DNA from 3 places in the Sphingomonas crocodyli genome. Region 2 is predicted to be linked to each of the others. Evidence: riboswitches for the same ligand, from Rfam matches in the RefSeq annotation. Region 2 holds a riboswitch; each other region holds the start of a gene.
What was found. A riboswitch is a leader RNA that binds a small molecule or an ion and turns the genes downstream of it on or off. The one in region 2 is predicted to bind cobalamin.
Positions count from the first base shown of each region.

Region 1: it holds a riboswitch for cobalamin, as region 2 does, so the genes downstream of both, EOD43_RS04525 (TonB-dependent receptor) here and cobW (cobalamin biosynthesis protein CobW) in region 2, are expected to answer to the same signal.
Region 3: it holds a riboswitch for cobalamin, as region 2 does, so the genes downstream of both, EOD43_RS15910 (TonB-dependent receptor plug domain-containing protein) here and cobW (cobalamin biosynthesis protein CobW) in region 2, are expected to answer to the same signal.

Region 1 covers NZ_SACN01000001.1:969,882-977,404, forward strand. Annotated here, with positions in the region: gene EOD43_RS04520 (PepSY domain-containing protein) at 1-542, opposite strand, end outside; gene EOD43_RS04525 (TonB-dependent receptor) at 529-2,670, opposite strand; cobalamin riboswitch at 2,846-3,074, opposite strand; gene EOD43_RS04530 (histidine phosphatase family protein) at 3,159-3,710, opposite strand; gene EOD43_RS04535 (CbtB domain-containing protein) at 3,906-4,133, shown strand; gene EOD43_RS04540 (CbtA family protein) at 4,147-4,899, shown strand; gene EOD43_RS04545 (amidohydrolase family protein) at 5,047-7,523, shown strand, end outside.
Region 2 covers NZ_SACN01000002.1:579,193-586,715, reverse strand. Annotated here, with positions in the region: gene EOD43_RS17415 (transglycosylase domain-containing protein) at 1-1,092, opposite strand, end outside; gene EOD43_RS17410 (acyl-CoA thioesterase) at 1,173-1,682, shown strand; cobalamin riboswitch at 1,689-1,904, shown strand; gene cobW (cobalamin biosynthesis protein CobW) at 2,077-3,111, shown strand; gene cobN (cobaltochelatase subunit CobN) at 3,111-6,911, shown strand; gene cobO (cob(I)yrinic acid a,c-diamide adenosyltransferase) at 6,914-7,522, shown strand.
Region 3 covers NZ_SACN01000002.1:272,599-280,121, forward strand. Annotated here, with positions in the region: gene cobT (nicotinate-nucleotide--dimethylbenzimidazole phosphoribosyltransferase) at 1-248, opposite strand, end outside; gene EOD43_RS15895 (DUF1636 domain-containing protein) at 245-652, opposite strand; gene EOD43_RS15900 (hypothetical protein) at 668-1,213, opposite strand; gene EOD43_RS15905 (DUF7676 family protein) at 1,226-1,813, opposite strand; gene EOD43_RS15910 (TonB-dependent receptor plug domain-containing protein) at 1,813-3,768, opposite strand; cobalamin riboswitch at 3,910-4,103, opposite strand; gene EOD43_RS15915 (ABC transporter substrate-binding protein) at 4,154-4,966, opposite strand; gene EOD43_RS15920 (M28 family metallopeptidase) at 4,969-6,615, opposite strand; gene EOD43_RS15925 (N-acyl-D-amino-acid deacylase family protein) at 7,341-7,523, opposite strand, start outside.

The DNA.
Region 1 (7,523 bases), on a different contig from region 2:
ACGATCTCCCCGGTCTTGCGGGAGACATAGATGTCGGTTCCCGCATCGTCGGCCATGCGGATGCGCCAAAAGGGGGCGATCCGCGCATAAGCGCGGGTGACGACCCACTGATCGTGATCGACCGGGACGATCGACTTTGCGGGCGCGTGGACGAAGGCGCTGGCGATCGCCTGGGCCCGCGTGGCATCGACGCCGGTGATCTCGCGCCCCGTCGTGGCGGAGACTGCGCGGCGGCCATCCTCCAGAACGAAGCGATAGACCGGCTCGCCGCCCGTCATCTCCAGCCGCATTTCGGACGGGAAGTCCTTCGGCTGGATCGAGGCGAGGGCGTCGGCGGGGCTGGTGCGGACCTTCGTCCATTCGATCGGCGGAAGGCCCGCAACCCGCTCCGGCCCTCGGAAGGACGGGAAGGGGACGTACATCATCACCACGCCCGACACGAACCAGATCGCGAAGAGGATGCACAGGACGATGCCGGTCCAGCGGTGGCTTAGATAGAGCCACCGCCGCCCGGTGCGCAGCGCGCTTCTAGAAAGCGACATTGATCGACGCCTCTACCGCGCGCGGATCGCCCAGCACCCACTGCGACGCGCCATAGGTCGCGCGCACATAGGTTTCGTCGAAGATGTTGCGGACGCGCAGGCCGGCGCTCGCCTTTTCGGTGAACTGCCAGCGCACGCCGAAGTCGGTGAGCGTGTAGGACGGGATGACCAGCGTGTTGGCCGCATCCTGAAAGCGCTTGCCGACATAGGAGAAGCCCCCGTCGGCGACCCAACCCTTGGCGAACTCCCAGCTGACGAAGGCATTGGCGGTTTTCGCGGCGATGTTGCTCGGGCGGTTGCCCGCGCGCTGGAAGCGGACGCCGCCGACCGATTCCGAGAAATCGTCGTAGCGCGCCTTCAGCACCGATCCGTTGAGCGTGATGCCGATGCGATCGACCGGCTTCAGGAACAGCGACGCTTCCAGCCCCTTCGACGATTGCTGGCCCACCTGGACCTGGATCATCGGGATCAGCGGGTCGGACGTCAGCAGCCGGCGCTTGACGATGTCATAGGCCGCGAAGGTCCATTCGCCGCGCCCGCCCCAGAAGACGTGCTTGATACCGGCTTCCCACTGGCGGCCGGTCGACAGATCGAACGCGCTCTGGGCAAGGCTGGTCGAAACGAGCGCGCTGACCGGATCGGCGGCCGTCGCGTACTGCGCGTAGATCGATAGGGTCGGGATCGGATTATAGACCCCGCCCAGCCGCCAGGTGACGGCGTCGGGCGTTGCGGTGAAATTGTTCGCCGCGTTCACATAATCGTTCTTGCGGATGCGCGGGCGATCGTAACGCAGCCCGCCGACGAACGAGACCTGATCGCTCAGCACCAGCCGATCCTCGGCGAAGACCGAATATTGGTGGATCGTGTTCTTGTAGCGCGGCTTGGTCGCCGCAGCGCCGGTCTGGTCGATGAACAGGCCGGTGTCGGTGGCGAACAGATCGACCAGCCGGGTCGCGTTATTCCCAGAATTGCTGATGTTCTTATAGGTGATCCGGTTCACGTCGAAGCCCACGACCATGTGGTTTTCAAGGCCCAGGATCGTGCCGCTGACATTGGCGGTGGTGCGGTTCCCGGTCTGCCGCTGGACGTGGTAGAGTTCGAGGAAGCTCGACTGCCGGATCTTGGCCGGCGCGGTCGCGGTGGCGGCGACGTAGGTCTCATTCTCGCTATTGTGCCAATATTTGTTGGCCCACAGATGGTAGAAGGTGCTGCGGATGCTGAAGCTGTCCGACGGCGACCATTCGATCTTCCCCTGGCTCCAATTGTCGCGGAAGCGCAGGCGGGCGTCGGTGACGTTGTAATTGTTCTTGCGCAGCGACTTGTCGAGCTTGCCGCCGACAAGCGGAACGCCGAACCAGGTGCGCGGCAATTGCCGGCTGAAATCGTGCGAGAGCGTGATGCTCAGATCCTCGGCAGGCTTGAGCTTGATCGCGCCCGACAGCGATGTCGCGCTGGAATCGCCGCGCTTCATCCAGCCATCGGACTCGCGATAGGCGCCGTCGATGCGGAAGCCGATCATGTCGTTGATCGGCCCGCCCGCGCCGGCGGCGATATTGTAGCTTTCGAACGATCCGACGATCGCGCGGCCGCTGGCCTCCAGCGTGTCGCCCGGCTGCTTGCGCACGACGTTCACCGCGCCGCCGATCGCACCTTCGCCATAGAGGACGGAGGCGGGGCCGCGCAGGATCTCGACCCTCTCGGCCATCCACGGATCGGCCGGGAAGGTGAGCGTGTTGTTGTACATGCGCATGCCGTCATAGAGCTGCATCACCGAATTCTGGCCGACGAAGCCACGCGCGGCGAGCGAGAAGCCGAACACGCCCGATGCGTTGACGATGCCGGTCGCACGCGCGGCGGCGTCCTGGATCGTCAGGTCGCCGCGCAGGCGGATCGCATCGCCATCGAGTGTCTCGACACTGGCGGGCGTCTGCAGCGCGGTGATGCCGAGGCGGCTGGCGCCCTCGGTCTTCTGGTTGAGCCGCAGCGAATCCACCGCGGTCACGATGATCGTGCTGCTATCCTCGGCTTCGGTGGCGGCCGCATCTTCGGCATGCGCGGGCAAGGCGGTGAGCGCGGTGGCGGCGAACAACAGGGCGCGGATGTGCGCGGGCTTGGTGGAATAGGTCATCAATCGGTCCCCCGGCGTCAAAGCGACAAGGCGGAGGACTGCCGTTCTCGAACGGTCGGCAACGCGCGGCGGGCGGACGCCAAGGGCGACCGACGCACGTCTCCGATGCGGCCCCCGCCGCTCGTTCGTCGCTCAGACGGAAGAACCGTGCCGCGGCCATCCCCTGGGCCAGGGCAAGAGCGACCAGACGCCGGCAGGTCTCCTGGCTCGCGGGTCATCGCTCGATGCACGCCTTCCCAGACCGGATGGTCCAGTGGCTGGCGGACGGAAGGCCCGTCCGCGCATGTGCATCGCGCTCACCGCTTACAGTTGCAGGGACAGCCTCGGATTCGGGCGGCCTTGGCCGTCCTCACCGCGTTCCCATTTTAATCCCCTCTCGGGGAACCGGCGCGATCAATGTTCTTGGGGTTGAGTGTTCGCCCCCTCGAACAGCGCGGCCAATAAGCAGAAAATGCGCTCTTCGCAAGCGCAGCAAATAGACGCCCCGATCAGAGCGGACGGATCGCCTGTAATCGCCACAGCCGATTGTAGGACAGATCGATCCGCGTCAGTGGTGCGCAATCGATACGCATTGCGGCTTCGGCGGAGATGCCGATCGCGGCGACTATTACCGCGCGCATGACCATCGGATGGGTGATCGCGAGTGTCGCATCCGGCTTAGCGGCGACATCGTCCAGCCACGGCGTCATGCGCGCGACGAGATCATCGAATCGTTCGCCGCCCGGTGCGGCGCGGGTCGGGTCGGCCATCCACGCGGTCAGCCCGCCGGGGTCGCTCGCATGGACCGCCGCGAAGCTGCGCCCGCTCCAGTCGCCATGCTCGATGTCGCGCAGCGTCGCATCTTCGGCACCGGACAGTCCGGCCAACTCCATCGTCTGGCGCGCCGCGCGGGCCGGGCTGCACAGGATGGCGGCCGCCTTGGGAAGGTCAAGCGCCGCGATCTTGCGTTCGCCGCCCTCATCCAGCGGCTCGTCGGGCGACGGAAAGCCGCCTTCGCGCATCGAGCGGGTGGCGGCGTGGCACAATAATGTCAGTCGCACGTCCACCCGGCCTTTCAGGATCGTTGACGCTTCGCCCCGTTCCGGCCAAAGCGGGCAGAACAGGTTCGAAGAAGAAGCCGGTGCAAATCCGGCGCGGTCGCGCCACTGTTATCGTCAGCCTTCGCAAGCTGTCGAGAGCCAGACCTTCGAGAACCATCTTGTTCGCGGGACGCGCAATCCCGAAGGAGACCGACGATGGCCGCTGCTGCTGTGTTCGCTGATGACGTTTTCATTCCGCTGTCGGACAGCGGCGCGATCCCGCTGCGCGATATCGTGCCCTGGGCGATCTTCGGTCTGCTCCTCGCGATGATCGCGCTCTATTTCGTCAGCACCGAACAGGGCGCCTACGCCTTCTTCGACGGCATGTACGTGCACGAATTCGTCCACGACGGGCGCCACCTTCTCGGCTTCCCCTGCCACTAAGGCAGGCTATCCGATGACTCGGGATCTTTTGATCCGCGGCATGATCGCGGGGATCGTCGCTGCGTTCATCGTGACGTTGTTCGCGCGCCTGGTCGCAGAACCGCAGGTCGATCTGGCGATCGCGTTCGAAGCCTCGCACGATCAGGCCGCGCACAGCCATGCCGGCCATGCGATGGCGATGCCCGCCGACCCCGAACCCGAGCTGGTGAGCCGCGATACCCAGAAGGGCATCGGCCTGCTGACCGCGACTGCGCTCTATGGCGCGGCGGTGGGCGGCATTTTCTCGCTCGTCTTCGCGGTGATCTATGGGCGCATCAGCACGCTCGGGCCGCGATCCTTGTCGCTGCTGATGGCGATCGGCGCGTTCATCGCGATCGCGCTGGTGCCGGCGATCAAATATCCCGCGACGCCCCCAGCGGTGGGGCAGCATGAGACGGTGGTGTTCCGCACGCTGACCTATTTCGCGATGATCGCGCTCTCGGTCGTCGCGATGGTGGTCGCGATCAAGGTCGGCCGCGCCTTCGCGAACAAGGCCGGCGCCTTCAACGCGATGCTGATCGCGGCCGGCGCTTATGTGGCGATCATCATCGCGGTGCAGTTCGCCCTGCCGGCGATCAATGAAGTGCCCGCCGACTTCCCCGCCGTCGTCCTGTGGCGCTTCCGCATCGCCTCGCTTGGTGTCCAGGCGACCTTGTGGGTGGTGATCGGGATCGGCTTCGGTGCGATGGCCGATCGCGTGCTGCGGAGGCAGGCGGAGCGCCGCTGAACCGGCGTCCCGAAAGCGGGCTTTCTGTCGTTCAGGAGAACTGACGCGCGGCATCGCGCGGCGCGAGCGTGCGCCTGCAGCATGCTGCAATCGCAGATTGACACATTTCTCATGTAGAATAATTGTTTCCTAAAGGGGAGTGATGTGATGCGCCGCAATATTCAGACATCGTTGTTGGCTTCCGTGGCGCTGGTCGGGGTGGGCGCTGCTCATGCCCAGCCCGCCAATCTGCCGCCCCCCGGCGGCGCGATATCCTTTCCGATCGAGGTGCATCAGGGAACGTCGATGTCGGTATCGACTTCGCCTGATGGAAAGTGGCTGGCGATCGATCTGCAAGGCAGCTTGTGGATCGTGCCGGCCAAGGGCGGCAGGGCCAAGCGGATCACCGATTATTTCAATGATGCGCGTCAGCCGGTCTGGTCTCCGGACGGCAAGTCGATCGCCTTCTTCGCCTATCGCGACGGCACCTATGATCTCTTCACGATCAAGCCCGATGGTTCGGACATGCGCCACCTTACCGAAGGCGTGGCCGACGATCGCGAGCCGATGTGGTCGCCCGACGGGACGATGCTGGCTTTCTCTTCCGACCGCGCCGGCAGGGGATCGGCGGGCTATAATATCTGGACGATCGACCTTGCCAGCGGCGCGCTGACCCAGCTGACCGCCGACGACTATGAGGATCGCATGCCATCCTGGTCGCCGGACGGGAAGGAGATCGCTTATTCGAGCACGCGCGGCACGGCGATGAGCCTCTATGCCGTGCCTGCGACCGGCGGCGCGGCGCGCGTGCTGAAGGAAGGGAGCGCACGCTACGACGCGCCGACATGGACGCCCGACGGCAAGCTTGCCTATGTCGCGAACGACGCGAAGGGCAGCCGGCTGGAGATTGACGGCGCCGCCGTTTCGGGCAGCGAGAATGTCTTCCCGTTCAAGATATCGCGGGCAAAGGCCGGCCGCGACTTCGTCTATGTGTCCGACGGGCAGATCCGCCGTCGCACCGGCGGCAAGGTTGCGACCGTGCCGTTCGCCGCGACACTCGACGTCACCCGCGCCAGCTATCCCCGCGCCAAGCGCGACTGGGATTCGACCAGCCCGCGCAAGGCGCTCGGCATTCTGAAACCCACGCTGTCGCCCGACGGCAAGACGATCGCATTCGTCGCGCTGGGCGACCTTTGGACGGTGCCCGTCACCGGCGGCGCGCCGACCAACCTGACCAATGATCATGCGATGGACGCCGATCCCTCCTGGTCGCCCGATGGCAAGCAGATCGCTTATAGTTCGGACAAGGGCGGTGGGCTGCCCCAACTCTGGGTGCGCGACGTGCGGACCGGTGCTGCGAAGCAACTGACCGATATCGCGACCCAGCCTCTGGGCGCCGCATGGTCGCCCGATGGCAAGCAGATCGCCTTCATCGACGTCGACGGGCGCTGGGGCGTCGCTGGGCTCGCGCTGGTCGATGTCGACGGCGGCAAGATCACCCGCTTGCAGGGATCGCTGCCGCAGCCGGGCGAGCCGAGCTGGTCGGCCGATGGCAAGTCGGTCGCGATCAGCCTGTCCAAACTTTATTCCAAGAGCTTCCGCGAGGGCACCAATCAGGTCTTCGTCGTGCCCACCGACGGCAAGAGCGCGCCGCGCTGGTATGTGCCCGATCCCGATCAGTCGATCGACACGCGCGGTGGCGGCGGCCCCGCCTGGTCGCCCGACGGGACCAAGATGGCCGCGGTCTATGAAGGCGTGCTGCGCGTCTGGCCGGTGACGGCGGACGGCGCGCCCGCCGGGCCGCCGCGCAGCGTGAACAGCGAGATGTCGCATTACCCGACATGGGGCGGGGATTCGCGCACGATCCTCTATCAGAACGAGGACAAGCTGAAGCTGGTCGATCTGGAGACGGGCGCGATCCGTCAGGTGCCGCTCGACCTCAGCTATACGCTCGCCAAGCCGACAGGGCGGACGATCATCCATGTTTCGGCGCTGGTGGACTCGGTCCACGACATTACGCAGCGCGACAAGGATATCGTGATCGACGGCAACCGCATCGTCGAGATACGCGACCATGATCCGGCGGAGCATGCGGGCGCCAAGGTGATCGACGGAACGGGCCTCACCGCCATTCCCGGCCTGATTGAGCATCATTCGCATGCGCAGAAGGATTTCGGCGCGGCGGGCAACCGGGCGTGGCTGGCTTACGGCATCACCACGGTCCGCGATCCGGGCAGCCAATGGTATGACGGGATCGAAAATCGCGAGGCGGCCGAGGCTGGCGTGCGTATCGGCCCGCGCATCTATTCGGGCGGGCCGCTGCTGGAATGGAACCGCACCTTCTACAAGATGGGCGTCGCGATATCGGGCTATGCGCATCTCGATCGCGCGCTGGGTGCGGTCAGCGCGCTCAAATATGACATGATCAAAAGCTATGTGCGGATGACCGATTTCGGCCAGCGGCGCATCGTCGAGGCGGCGCATGCGATGGGCGTGCCGGTGTCGGGCCACGAAATCTATCCGGCGGCTTATTCGGGCGTCGACGCCACCGAACATACCGGCGCGACCAGCCGCCGCGGCTATTCGCCCAAGCAGGCGCCGCAGGGCCGCGCTTATGAGGATGTGATCCAGCTGTTCGGCAAGAG
Region 2 (7,523 bases):
CGCGCGGTAGCTGCGCCCGCCGATCAGCGCGACGACCTCGCCATTGGGGCGCATCGCGACGAGCGCGGCCTGCGTGGCATGAACGCCACCGCCCCAGCGCGAGAGGATATTGGTGAGCGCCTTGACCGCGGCCTTTTGAAGGGTGGGGTCGAGCGTGGTGCGGACGGTGACTTCGCCCTTCCCTTCCTGCGCCTGCTCCTCGATCTGCGGGGCGACCCAGTCGACGAAATAGGTGCCGGCGGGCAGTTCGTCGGTCGCGACATTGGGGCGGGCGGGCCGGATGCGGGCGAGTTCTTCGGGGGTGATCATCCCCTCCTCCGCCATCGCCGCCAGCACCAGTTTCGACCGCGCCTGCGCGCCCTCCAGATTGCCGACGGGGTTGAGGCGGCTGGGCGCCTTCACCATCCCCGCGAGCATCGCTGCCTGCGCCGCGTTCAGCTTTTCGGGATTCTTGCGAAAATAATGATGCGCGGCGGCGCGCAGGCCATAAGCGCCGTCGCCGAAATAGATGGACGACAGATAGCGCGAGAGAATCTCGTCCTTGCTGAGCCACGCGTCGAGCCAGAGCGCGAGGACGAATTCCTGCACCTTGCGGCCGATCTTGCGGTCCGAGGTGAGAAAGTCGGTCTTGGCGAGCTGCTGCGTGATCGTGGAGCCGCCCTGCACCACGCCGCCCGCACGCATGTTGCGCCAGAAAGCGCGGATCAGCCCGCGCGGATCGACGCCCATATGGCTGGCGAAGCGGCGATCCTCGATCGCGATGAAGGCGCCCTTCACCTCGACCGGCAAAGTCGCGGCGTCGACCGGTGCCTCGCGCGTGCCGCGCCGCGCGATCGGGGTTCCGTCGCTGGCGAGGTAGAGGAAGCTGGGCTTGCGCGGCGGCTGCATATCGCCCCACGGCGGCGCGACCCAACTGGCCCACAGGATCGCGAAGGCGAACAGCCCGGCAAAGGCGATGCCGGTCCACTTGCCGATCCGCCGCCACGGCAGACCGCGCAAGGCATCGCGCAGCCTTTGCTGCCACGGGGCGGGCGGCGCGACCGGTTCGTCGCCCCCTTCGGGATCGGGGGTCGGCGCGTCAGCTTTTGGCAAGCGGAACCAGGAAATCACAAATCGCCCATGATGTGCCGATCTGATAGCGGATCGGACCTTTCGCGGCGTTGAATGGCCGCATGACAGGGTCTTTGACGATGGATTGGGATTTTTCAACTCGCCGACTGGGGTTCCGGCCCGACGGGACGCCGATCGCAGGGGGAATCGCGCCCGACCGACGCTTCCGCGCGACCTTCCGCGTCGAGCCGCAGCATATCGACGAGATGGGCCATGTGAACAATGCGGTGTGGCTGCTGTGGCTGCAGGATATCGCGGCCGCCCACTGGTATGCCGCCGCGCGCGACGAGGATCGCGACCGGCTGGTCGGCATCGTGCTGAAGCATGAGATCGACTATCGCGCCAATGTGGGCGTGGGCGCCGAGATCATTGTCGAAACCTGGATCGACGGCCTGCCGCAGGGGCTGCGCTGCACCCGCATGGCGCGCTTTACCGATGCGACGGGCAAGCTGTTGGTATCGACGACATCGCAATGGGGGATGCTCGATCGCGAGACGGGGCGGCTGGCGCGGATCGGCGCCGATGTCGTCACGCCCTTCCTGCCGCTTGCGGGGGCGGGCGATCCTTCCTAAAGCCGCGTTCGATCGCGTCGGTTCCCCGCAAGGGGATTGAATGGGAATGCGGTGCGGATGCCTGGCATCCCAATCCGCGGCTGTCCCTGCAACTGTAAGCGGCGAGCGCGATGCACAGGCCGGTCCTTCCCGACCGGCAGCCACTGGACCGACAGGTCTGGGAAGGCGTGCATCGGGTGACGACCCGCGAGCCAGGAGACCTGCCGGCGTCTGGTCGCTCTTGCCCTGGCCCAGGGGATGGCCACGGCACGGCTTGTCCGGCTGAGCGACGTGCAAGCGGCGGGGGCCGCGTGGGACGTGCGTGTCGGTCGCTTCAGGCGTCCGGCCGACAGGCGCGTCGTGCCGAAAGGCCTAGCCCCCCGCCTTGTCGTCCGACGCCGGAAGGATCGACAAGATGAGTAAGATTCCAGCCACCGTCATCACCGGATTCCTGGGGGCGGGCAAGACCACCCTGATCCGCCACCTGCTGCAGAACGCCAAGGGCCGCCGCCTCGCGCTCGTCATCAACGAGTTCGGCGATGTCGGCGTCGACGGCGAACTGGTGAAGGGCTGCAATGACGAGGCATGCCCCGAGGACGATATCGTCGAACTGGCGAACGGCTGCATCTGCTGCACCGTGGCCGACGATTTCCTGCCGACGATGATGAAGCTGCTCGATCGGCCGAATCCGCCCGAACATATCATCATCGAGACGTCGGGCCTCGCCCTGCCCAAGCCGCTGGTGAAGGCGTTCCAATGGCCCGACATCCGCACGCGGGCGACCGTGGACGGCGTGGTCGCGCTGATCGATGCCGATGCGGTGGCGGCGGGGCGCTTCGCGACCGACGAGGCTGCGCTGGCGGCGGCGCGCGCGGCCGATCCGACGCTGGACCATGACAGCCCGCTGGAGGAGTTGTTCGAGGAACAGCTCGCCTGCGCCGACATGGTCGTGCTCAACAAGACCGATCTGGTTTCGGCCGATGCGCTGGCGGGTGTCGAGCAGCAGGTCGGGGCCGAGACGCGCCCCGGCGTGAAGATCGTGCGTGCCGATCATGGCGCGGTCGACATCGCCGCCCTTCTGGGCATCACCGCGGCGGCCGAGGACGATCTGGATTCGCGCAAATCGCACATCGACGATGGCGAGGAGCATGACCATGACGACTTCGACAGCTTCGTGCAGACCGGCGGCGAGGTGACCGATCTCGACGCCCTGCTCGGGACAATGGCCGACGTGATCGCCAAGCACGACGTGCTGCGCATCAAGGGGATGGTCGCGGTGGCGGGCAAGCCCAGCCGCCTGATCATCCAGGCGGTCGGCCCGCGCATCCAGCATTTCTACGATCGCGCGTGGAAGGGCGACGAGGCGCGCAAGACCAGCCTGGTCGTGATCGGCCAGAAGGGGCTGGACCGCGCCGCGATCGAGGCCGAATTGGGCGCCGCGATCGCCTGATGCATCTGCTGGCCGCCACTCCGGGGACGGTATCGAACGGCGACGAGGCGATCGACCTCGATCAGTCGCCAGGCGACATCGTGTTCCTGACGGTGGCGGACAGCGAACTCGCCTGCTTCGCGCAGGCGGTGGCGACCTTGGGCGATGGCGCGCCGCGCGTGCGCCTCGCCAACCTGCTCCAGTTGAAGCATCCCTATTCGGTCGACCTCTATGTCGAAAAGGTGATCGCGCGCGCCAAATTCGTGTGCGTCGTCCTGCTCGGCGGCAAGGCGTACTGGCCCTACGGGATCGACGAGATTGCGCGGGTGGCGCGGGAGGAGGGGATCGCCTTTGCCGCAATCGCCGACGGGCGCGAGGGCGATCCGACGCTCGATCTCGCCTGCACCGTCGCGCCCGATATGGTCGAACGGCTGCGCGATTATCTGCGGCAGGGGGGCGTCGCCAACGCCGCCAATTTCCTGCGCCACGCCGCGCAATTGATCGGTCGCGACATCGGCACGCCCGACGATCCGGTGCCGATCGCCGATGCGGGCCTCTATGTGCGCGGGGTCGATCGGCCGACGATCGCCGACGTGCGGGCGCGCTGGATGCCGGGGCGGCCGACCGCTTTGCTCTGCTTCTATCGCGCGCTGATGATCGCGGGGACGCTCGACGCGGTCGATGCGCTGGTGGCGGCGCTGGAGGGGCAAGGGCTGAACGTCGTCGCGGTCCATGTCCGCGCGCTGCGCGAGCCGTTCGCGATCGATCTGCTGCGCGGGGTGATCGGCGAAGTCGCGCCCGACGTGATCCTGAACGCTACGTCGTTCGCCGCCTCGTCTCCGGGCGAAAGCCGGATCGCGAGCGTGCTGGAGCAGGCCGACTGCCCAATCCTGCAGACCGTGTTCGCGGGCGCGATCGAGGGCGACTGGCGCGACAGCCCGCGTGGCCTGGGTCCGCGCGATCTGGCGATGAACGTCGCGCTGCCCGAGGTCGACGGGCGCCTCTTCACCCGCGCGGTGGCGTTCAAGGCGGCCGAACGCTTCGACGCGGCGACCGAATGCGGGATCGTGGTGCCCAAGGTCGCGCCCGATCGCGTCGCCTTCGTCGCCGATCTCGCGGCGCACTGGGCGCGGCTGCGGGTGACGGCGAAGGCCGATCGCAACGTCGCGCTGGTGCTGGCCAACTATCCCAATCGCGACGGGCGGATCGGCAATGGCGTGGGCCTCGACACGCCCGCCAGCGCCGCCGCGATCCTGAAGGCGCTGGGCGATGCGGGATACGATGTCGGCAACGCGCCGACCGATGGCGCGGCGCTGATGGCGATCATGCTGGCGGGCGTGACCAATGCGGCGGACTCGCGCGATCGGCCGGCCGAGGTGCGGCTGTCGCTGGCCGACTATCGCGCCGGTTTTGATGCGATGCCGGCCGAGGTGCGCGCGGCGGTGGACGAACGCTGGGGCGATGCGGCGGCCGATCCGTTCGTGCGCGACGGCGCCTTCCATCTGGCGGTGCATCGCTTCGGCAATGTCGCGGTCGCGGTGCAGCCGGCGCGTGGCTATAATATCGATCCCAAGACGAGCTATCACGATCCCGCGCTCGTCCCGCCGCATGCCTATCTGGCGTTCCACATCTGGATGAACCGGCATTTCGGCGCGCACGCCGTCGTCCATGTCGGCAAGCATGGCAATCTGGAATGGCTGCCGGGCAAGGCGCTGGCTTTGTCCGAGACCTGCTTTCCCGAAGTGTGCGCAGGGCCGGTGCCGCAGCTTTATCCCTTCATCGTCAACGATCCGGGCGAAGGCACGCAGGCGAAGCGGCGGATCGGCGCGGCGATCATCGACCATCTGACCCCGCCCCTCACCCGCGCCGAAAGCTATGGGCCGTTGAAGGCGCTCGAGGCGCTGGTCGACGAATATTATCTGGCGGCGGGGATGGACCCGCGCCGGTTGAACCACCTGAAGGGCGAAATCCTCGATCTGGCACGGTCGCAGGGTCTGGATACCGATGCAGGCGCGAGCGGCGATGGCGAGGATGCACTGTCGGCGATCGACAATTATCTGTGTGAGCTGAAGGAAATGCAGATCCGCGATGGGCTGCACATCTTCACGAGGTCGCCCACCGAACGACTGCGCACCGACCTCCTGATCGCCTTGTCCCGCACGCCGCGCGGGCATGATGCGCCGGGGCAGGCTTCGCTGCTGCGCGCGATGGCGGACGATCTGGGGCTGGACTTCGATCCGCTCGATTGCGTGATGGGGGAGGCCTGGCGCGGGCCGCGGCCTGACGTGCTGGCGGCGGTGGCGAGCGATCCGTGGCGGACGACCGGCGACACGATCGAACGCCTCGAATTGCTGGCAACTGCCCTCGTCTCCTCCCTTCGTCACCCCGGACTTGATCCGGGGTCCCGCTTCTTCTCTGACGCGGACAAAGTTAGCGGGACCCCGGATCAAGTCCGGGGTGACGATGTGGGGGAGAGGACGTCATCCGTTATCGCGTCGATCCGCGATGACCTCGCTCCGCGCGTTGACGCCTGTGGCAACGCCGAGCAGGCCGCCTTGCTCGCGGGCCTCGACGGGCGTTTCGTCACCCCCGGCCCGTCCGGCGCGCCGACGCGCGGGCGGCCCGATGTGCTGCCGACCGGGCGCAATTTCTACTCGGTCGACACGCGCTCCGTCCCGACCGCGACCGCGTGGGATCTGGGGCAGCGTTCCGCACAGTTGCTGGTCGACGATTATTTCCAGCGCGAGGGGGATTGGCCCAAGGCGATGGCGCTGAGCGCGTGGGGCACCGCGAACATGCGGACCGGAGGGGACGATATCGCGCAGGCGCTGGCGCTGATGGGGGTGCGGCCGACGTGGGACTGGACGTCGGGCCGCGTCACGGGGTTCGAGGTGATGAAAGTCGCCGAGCTGCGCCGCCCGCGCGTCGACGTGACCTTCCGCGTATCGGGCTTCTTCCGCGATGCCTTCCCCGAGCAGATCGACCTGCTCGACAGCGCGGCGCGCGCGGTGATGGCGCTCGACGAACCGATCGAGGACAATCCCGCCGCCGCGCGCCATCGGGCAGAGACGGCGCGGCTGATCGATCAGGGCGCGGAGGCGAAGGCGGCGGCACTGCGCGCGGGCTTCCGCGTGTTCGGCTCCAAGCCCGGCGCTTATGGCGCGGGGCTGCAGGCGATGATCGACGAGAAATTGTGGCACGACCGCGCCGACCTGGCGAACGTCTATCTCGACTGGGGCAGCTATGCCTATGGCGCGGGCGTGGAGGGCGATGCCGAGCGCGAGCTGTTCACGCAGCGGCTCGCCTCCGCTGACGCCGTGGTCCAAAACCAGGACAATCGCGAGCACGACCTGCTCGACAGCGACGATTATTACCAGTTCGAAGGCGGCATCGCCTCGGCCGTAGAGCATCTCTCGGGCAAGCGCCCGCGCGCTTATCACAACGATCACAGCCGCCCCGAACGCCCGGTCGTCCGCACGCTGGAGGACGAGATCGGCCGGGTGGTGCGCGCGCGCGTGACCAATCCCAAGTGGATCGCGGGGGTGATGCGCCACGGCTATAAGGGCGCGTTCGAGATTGCGGCGTCGGTCGACTATCTGTTCGCCTTCGCCGCGACCACGCATGCGGTGCGCGATCATCATTTCGACGCGGTCCACGCCGCCTTCATCGAGGATGAGGCCGTGCGCGCCTTCATGGCGGACGCCAACCCGGCGGCGTTGCGCGAGACGGCGGCCCGGCTCGCCGAGGCGCTGCAGCGCGGGCTATGGAAGCCGAAATCGAACAGCGCGGGCATGCTGCTCGCCGAGATTGCAGGAGAGTGACGATGGCCGAGCGGACCGAGGAACAGCACAAGGCGAAGATGCAGAAGCTGCAGGCCGCGCATGACAAGATGGTCGCGGCCAAGACGATCGAAAAGGGCCTGCTGATCGTCCACACCGGCAAGGGCAAGGGCAAGACCACCGCCGCTCTCGGCATGGTCGTGCGCGCGATCGGACATGGCAAGAAGGTGGGCGTCGTCCAGTTCGTGAAGGGCGCGATGGCGACGGGCGAAAAGGCGGTGTTCGATGCCTTCCCGAACCAGATCGAGTTCAAGCCGATGGGCGAAGGCTTCACCTGGGACACGCAGGACCGCGCCCGCGACATCGCGGTGGCGCGCGAGGCGTGGGACGAGGTGAAGCGCATGATCCTCGACCCCAGCTATGACATGGTGCTGGCGGACGAGCTGAACATCGTCCTGCGCTACGACTATCTGCCGGTCGACGAAGTGATCGAGGTGCTGAAGGCGAAGCCCGAGATGACCCATGTCATCGTCACCGGCCGCAACGCGCCCGACGCGGTGATCGAGATCGCCGACCTGGTGACCGAGATGACCCTGGTGAAGCACCCCTTCCGCGAACAGGGCGTGAAGGCGCAGGCGGGGGTCGAGTTCTGAC
Region 3 (7,523 bases), 310 kb from region 2:
GCGCTGACGCCGTGGACGGTCACGCCATGATTGCCCGCGAACACGGCCACGCGCCCGCGATCGATCCGCGGCCGCTCGCGCCCCTGCCAGCCCGCGAAGAAGATCGCGATCTCCTCCAGCCGCGCCAGCGAGCCCGCCGGCTTGGTCAGTTGCGCCTGCCGCGCCTGCGCTGCCGCAATCGCCGCCGCATCGGGCTGCGTCAGGCTGGCGAGGGCCGTCTCGAACGTTTCGATGCTGGCGAACGTCATTCCGCGACATATCCTTCGGGCGGGGAACGGGTGATGAAATGGCCCTTCACCCCCGCCGGCCATTGCGAAAAGGGTACGCGGCCATGTTCGCTGTCGGCATAATGGACGGCGTAATCGAGGATCGCGCGCGCCGCCTCCTCATCGGGGGTGAAGCGGCCCAGCACGTAACTCACCTTGCCCGGCGCGCGCAGATGGACGGTGCAAAACTCGCTGCACGCGAACAGGCAGGGCATTTCCTGCACCTCGACGCCCGCATAACGATCGTCGCCGGCCTTCACCGCATGGAGCGCGGCGGCAAGGCGCGCGCCGCCGCGCACGCCTTCATTATCCTCGCGCGACGTGGGCGAATGGCGGCATGTGTTGCATGCCACCACCGCCGGGCCGTTCTTCACTGGCCGGAGCATCGCCCGCCCTCCCGTTTACGCGGTCGCCTCGACCGGAGCCGCCGGCACGCCCAGCGCCAGCAGCCCGCGATAAAGCGCATAAAGCCCGGCAAGGATAGCCGCGTTCCGCACGAACTGGTTGGCCATGATCATCGGATCGACCGCGGTGTGAACCCCGCCCAGCACCAGCGCCGCCGCCAGCATCGCCAGCTTGAAGCCCAGGAAGCCCGCGACATAGGCGATGGCTAGCCGCGCCCACACCGGTGCCTCGGCAAAACGCGGCAGCAGCGTCCGCGCCGCCAGCAAAGACGCGACCGAGCCGACGCCCAGTGCGCCGCCCCACGCGAAGGTCGTCGCCTCGTGCGGATAGTGGAGCAGGCCGAAGCCCACCGCCTGGCTCGCGGCCCAGGCGAACAGCATCGTCGCGATCCCGTCGCGGCGGCGCATGTGGACGGCGGCGAGTGCTGCCAGCGAAGGGAAGGGGGTGGCGCAGGCGAGCGCGAGCGTCGTCACCGTGCTCGCGGCTGTCAGCAACAGGATCCAGAGCATCGAGGCGCCGGATTTGGACAGGGTCGTCGTCATTCATCGGTCCTTTCAGTTGGTCGTGGTCTTTGCATAGCCCTTGCCCATCCGGTCGCGGCCGTCGGTCGGCTGGCCGGTCAGGCGGGGGAACAGGTCGTTCCAGAGCGTCAGGCGATCCCAGTCGGGCTCGTCGGCGATCCGGTCTTCGGGGCGCAGGAAAGGGTTGGGCAGATAGATCGAGATCTGCGGATCGCCCGCGCCGTTGAACATGCGGATGCTCCACGAAATCGGCATCTCGTCGACATCGAGCCGGCGGACCAGCTCGACCCGCGCGGGGCTGCGTTTGATCGCATCCTCGGGCGCCATTGCCGGCCCCGCGCCCAGGCACAGGTGGAAATGCCCCTTCGCGCCCCAGTGGCAGGTGAAATAGCCCAGCTTCGACAGCGTGATCTTCTCGGGCTTGCCGGGGCATTTGAGTTCGTACGCCGCGCCGGGGATCAGCGGACCCCAGGTCAGCTTGTCCCAATGATCGTCGAACAGTTCGGAAAACAGCGCGAACAGCCAGTCGCGATCGAGCGGAAGCGGCCAGACCTCCTCGGTCCGGCCGTCCACTTTCGTGACCCGCTTCTCGATCGGATGATCGACGGCGGGCGCGGGCATCAGAAGCGGCCCCGGAAGCCCGCATAGATGCTGCGACCCAGCGTGCCGTACCGGAACGCGGTCATATAATCCTTGTCGAACAGATTCTCGACGCGGGCGAACAGGCGGAACTGTTCGGACAGCTCCAGCTCGGCGCGCAGATCGACCAGCGTATAGCCGTCGAGCCGCTGGGCGTTCGACGCGTTGTCGAAGCTGTGGCCCGACCAGCGGATCGCACCGCCCGTCGTCAGGCCCATCGGCCAGCGATAGCTGATCGATCCGTTCGCCTGATTGCGCGGGCGACGCGGCAGCCACTTGCCGAAGGTGGTCGTGCCCTTCGAACGATCCTCGGCCACCGTCCAGCTGTAATTGCCGTCGATGATCAGCCCTTCGATCGGCTGCAGCGAAGCCTGCGCTTCGATCCCGTGCGCCTCGGCGCGCGCGACGTTCAGATAGTAACCCGAACGGCGGATCGTGGTGCTGCCCGGCTGGAAGCAGATCGGCAGGGTCGATGTCGCGGTGCAGCTGTTGAACACGATCTGGTTGGTCGTGGTCCGCTCGAAATAGGTCGCGCCGAAGCTCAGCTTGCCGTCCATCAGCTTCTGCTCGACGCCCGCTTCCCAGCCATCGGCCTCTTCGGGGGCGAGCGCCTGATTCCCGAACTCCGAAAACAGCTGGTACAAAGTCGGCGCCTTGAAGCCTTCGCCATAGGCCGCGCGGATGATCGTGCCGGTCGGCAACGACCAGGCGCCACCCGCCGAAAACAGCGTCTTGTTGCCCGCGCGGCTATGATCGTCGTTGCGCAGACCGACGTTCAGGCTCAGCCCCGCAATCGGCTCGGCCAGCAGCTGGCCGTAGAAGCTGGTGATCTCGGCCTTGCCGCGCGCGGCCGCCGGGATCGGCGTGGCGAGCGAGGCGGGCGGGGATACGCTGCGGAAGCGCGAACGCTCATTTTCCGCGCCGAACAAAGCGGTCCATCCGTCGGCGATCGCGAAGCTGCCCTGATATTCGAAACGCTCGTTCTTGCCGGCGCTGTCGAACGTCTTGGTCCGCTGGTTGCGCGGATCGAAATTGTCGCGATCGGTGTCGGTATAGCCATAAGCGATGCGATTGCGCAGCCGCTTGTCGAGCAGGTCGATCTTCAGGCCGGCATAGCCCACGAACTCGCGATTGAGCGCATAGGCCGGGTTGTCGGCGCTGGTCGAATCGATCTCGGTGCGGCCCTTCGAATAATAGCTGCGGAAATCGGCGGTGACGTTCTCGGTGATCGCCACTTCGACGCGACCGCTCAGGTTGCGGTTGCGATAGCCGTCCTTTTCGCGCCCGCCGAAGGACGGGGCGATCGCGGAAATGCCGTCGGTGGTGAAAACCTGCCCGCCCAGACGCCAGCTCAGCGCGCCCTGCTTGCCGCCCACGGCGGCGCGCGCGCTGGCCGTCTCGCGCGATCCGGCCTCGACATCGAAGCTGCCTTCGATCGCCTTCTGCGGCATCGCGGTGACGACGTTCACGACGCCGCCGATCGCCTGGCTGCCCCATAGGATCGATTGCGGCCCGCGCAGCACCTCGATCCGCGAAGCATCGCCCACCAGCAGGTTGGCGAAGTTGTAGCCGCCGCCCGCCGACGAAGGATCGTTCAGCTTCACGCCGTCGATCACCACCACGGTCTGGTCGGCTTCGGCGCCGCGAATGCGCAGCGAGGTCGCGGTGCCATAGCCGCCGTTGCGCGACACGCTGACGCCCGGCGTGCGCTGCAGCAGTTCGGTCACGCCCATATCCTGGCTGCGGTCGATCGCCGCCTTGTCGAGCACGGTGACCGAAACCGGCACCTTCTCGGCGGGCGTCGCGATGCGCGTCGCGGTCACAAGGATCGTAGAGGCATCGGCCTCCGCTGCCGCGTCCGGCTGCGGTGCTTCCTGCTCCTCGGCATAGGCCGTGGTGGAGAGCAGGAGGGAGATCAGAAACGAATATTTCAACATCGAACGTCTAGCCCCAAGACAAAGGGATCGCGTTCGTCGGAGGGTTGGGCGCGCAAGCACGACCTATCCCCCGTGCGAACACGGCCCGGATCTGTCGTCACTCGGGTTAACCCCCGTCCGCCCGGCACACCCTGTCCGCACGAAAGACGACCGCGACGGGCAGGTCTCCTGGCTTGCGGGTCATCGCCTTGTTTCGCGCCGCCTTCTCAGGGCCGGAACCCCAATGGCTTGATGGCGCGATGGCTCGCCGCTCACAGTTGCAGGGGCAGCCGGGGTCTTGAACCCCATTCCCTTTTCATCCCCGTCGCCGGGGAACCTGTCGCGGCGCGGCTGCTACGCCTTTGGGCGCGGTGCGTCAATCCGGTGGGGGGGGATGGGGAGCATTTCAGCGGTAACGCTTCAACTGCTCGGTCAGCGTGTGCACCGCCTTGGTATAGGCCGGACCGCCGCACACGGTCCACGCCTCGGGAATGTGCAGCCGGGGTATCGAATCGAGCGCCGGGTGGTGGAGCATCTCGGTCCCCTGATCGGTCACCTTGTCGGTCGCGCTTTCGACGATCAGGAAGTCGGGCCGCGCCGCCACCATCTCCTCCAGGCTCATCTGGCTCAGCGTCGATTTGCCGAGCTTCTGCGCCAGATTGACCAGCCCCACGCGCTGCATCAGATCGTCGACCAAAGTGCCTGTGCCGGTCACATAGCCGCGCCGCTGATAATAGACCGCGACGCGCCCGCGCCCCAGCTTCGGCATCCGCGCAAGATCGGCCTCCATCCGCGCGATCATCGCCTCGCCGCGATCGGCGTGGCCCACCGCATCGGATACGGTGCGGATCGATGCGTAGATATCCTCCAGCGTGTCGGCGCTTTTCAGGTCGACCGCCGGATATTTGCGCATCTTTAGCGCCTGCAGGATCGCGTTGCGCCGCGCGGGGATGCCGACGACCAGATCGGGGTCGATCTCCAATATCTGCTCGGCCGACGTGCCCAGGATGCGCAGCCCCTTGGTCCGCGCCGCCTCGGCCGACATATTGGTCTTGGCGGCGTTGCGCGTCAGGCCGGCAATCTGCGATCGATCGGCCAGCGTCAGGATCAGCTGGTCGGCGCACAGGTTGAGCGAGACGATCCGCTTCGGGGGCGTCGCCGCATGCAGCGGCGATGCCAGCGCCGCGATCGCCAACGCCGCGATGATCGCCCCCCGCATCCTCACTTGGCCGTCGCGCTCAGGCTCTTGTCGCGGATGGCCTTGAACTCGGATCCCGCCTTCCACGTCGGCCACGTATCCGAATTGGCCAGCTCGGCGCCGATCGTGCCGACCAGATCGATGTCCTGCACCGCGCCGGCCAGATTCCATTCGGGCGACCACGCATCGCACGCCTGATGATAGCATTGGCCGGTATAGGCATCGATCCACGCCTGCCCGCCTGCGACGCCGCCGGTCTTCAGGTCGGATGCGCCCGCAATGCCCATCAGCAGCAGGGTCGGCACCCCGCGCTTGGCGAAGCTGAAATGGTCGGCGCGGTAGAACAGCCCGCGCTCGGGCAGGCTTTCGGGCGTCACCGTGCGGCCCTGCGTCGCGGCGACCCGCGCCATATCGTCCTCCAGGCTGTTCTGCCCCTTGCCGACCAGCACCACGTCGTTCGCAGGACCAGCGGTCTGCAGGATGTCGATCGCGAGGTTCGCGACGGTCTTCGCCGCCGGCACCGTCGGGTTCGCCGCATAATATTCGGACCCCAGCAGACCGCGCTCCTCGGCCGTCCACGCCGCGAAGACGACGCTGCGCTTGGGCGCCGGCCCTGCCTTCATCGCGCGCGCAATTTCGAACATGCCGGCGATGCCCAGCGCGTCGTCATTCGCGCCGCTGCGGAATACCCGGCCCTGCGCGTCGGGCTTGCCGCGCCCATAGGCATCCCAGTGCGCGCCGATCATCACGACCTCGTCGGCCTTCGTCGTGCCCGGAATCTTCGCCAGCACGTTGCGGCTGTCGACCTGCTCGTGCGTCACGGGCACGTCGGCGGTGAAGGTCACGCCCGGCAGCGGCACCGGCTTGAAGTTCGCCTTGCGCGCCGCGACCTGCAGCTTGGCCAGATCGAGCCCCGCCGACGCGAACAGTTTCGTCGCCGCATCGCCCGCAATCCACCCCTGCAGCGCAAGGCTGCTCAATTTGTCGGGTGCGCGGACGATGTCGTAATTCTCGCCCCCGCTGCTGACCACGACGTTCCAGCCATAGCCCGCCCCCGCGCTCTCATGGACGATCAGCGCGCCGACCGCGCCCTGCCGTGCCGCTTCCTCGAACTTGTAGGTCCAGCGGCCATAATAGGTCATCGTCCGCCCGCCGAACTTGCCCGCCACCGGCTCGCCCGGCTGCGCGGCGAAATCGGGGTCGTTGACCAGGAAGATCACAACCTTGCCCTTCAGGTCCGCGCCCTTGAAATCGTCCCACTTGCGCTCGGGCGCCTTGACGCCGTGGCCGATGAACACGACCGGCGCACCGGCAATCTTCGCGGCGTCATCCGGCCGGATGGTCGAGACATAGACGTCCTTCAGCTGCTCGGCCGGAACCACGCCCTTGGGGCTGTCGAAGCGCATCGCGCCCGCGCCCAGCTTCGTGTGGAGCAACGGCACCGTCTGGGTCCACTGCCCGTCCGGCCCCGCCGGCTCCAGCCCCAGATCCTGAAAACGCGCGATCAGATAGCCGATCGTCCGCTCCTCGCCCGCCGTCCCCGGCGCGCGCCCTTCGAAAATGTCGGACGCCAATGTGCGCACCGTCTGTTCGATGCGGGCGGGATCGGTGTTCTGGGCGAGGGCGGGCGCGGCGGCGGTTGCGGCCAGCGCGAGGAGGATCGTCTTCATGGAGCGGTGCATAGGCGCGGATAGAGAGGCGGTCGACCCCATCTAGGGGGAGGCGACGGAGGGGAGGTCGACGACCAGCTTCAAATCGCGCAGTTCGCGCCATCAGAACATTTACGGAACATTCTCTTGACAACGAGAACCAATTGGGTTAAATCGTCACCCATCCTGTCGCTCGGTACAAGCGAACGGGATGCAGGACCGGCCCGGAGCTTAGCGCTTGCTCCGCACCGGGCCGAACGGTCGGCGCGAAGTCATCCGGTTCAGCCGAAGCTTCGCAACATCCGGCCGGCTTGGGACTGTCCGCCGATCGCGGCGGCTATGGTGCGAAGAAAAGACAGGGCCGATCCACTGCGCCTTCGGGCGTATCCCGGGTAGCCCCGATCCGACCATCGGACGCCACCGATATCGGGAAAGCCGCCTGACAACCGGCTTTCGATTCCGCACGCGGGGCTTGCTCCGCCCCCGGACCCCATGAAAGCCGGCCCTGAACACACGACATGTCCAACCCGGATGCCCGCGGAAGGACGCGCCGACCGATCCCTGTCCTGATTCTACGCCACAGGTGCGTCCTCTTCAGATCCTCCCCCGGAGGGGGAGGGGGACCGCGCAGCGGTGGAGGGGTATTGGCCGGCAACGGTACTTATCGTCTCCAGCGCACTCCTTGCGACGATTACCCCTCCACCACCCTTCGGGCGGTCCCCCTCCCCCTCCGGGGGAGGATCAAGTTACCCCCGCAACATCATCCCCGGTCCACCGGCCGCACCGCGTGCCAGCGCCGCGCCGTCGCGTCGGATCGGCACGCCGTTGACCAGCATGTGCGTCAGCCCGGTCGCGCGGTCGGCGATCAGCCGTTCGCCGCCCGCCGGCTGGTCGTACACGCGCCGCACCGGCCCCGGACCGATCGTCGC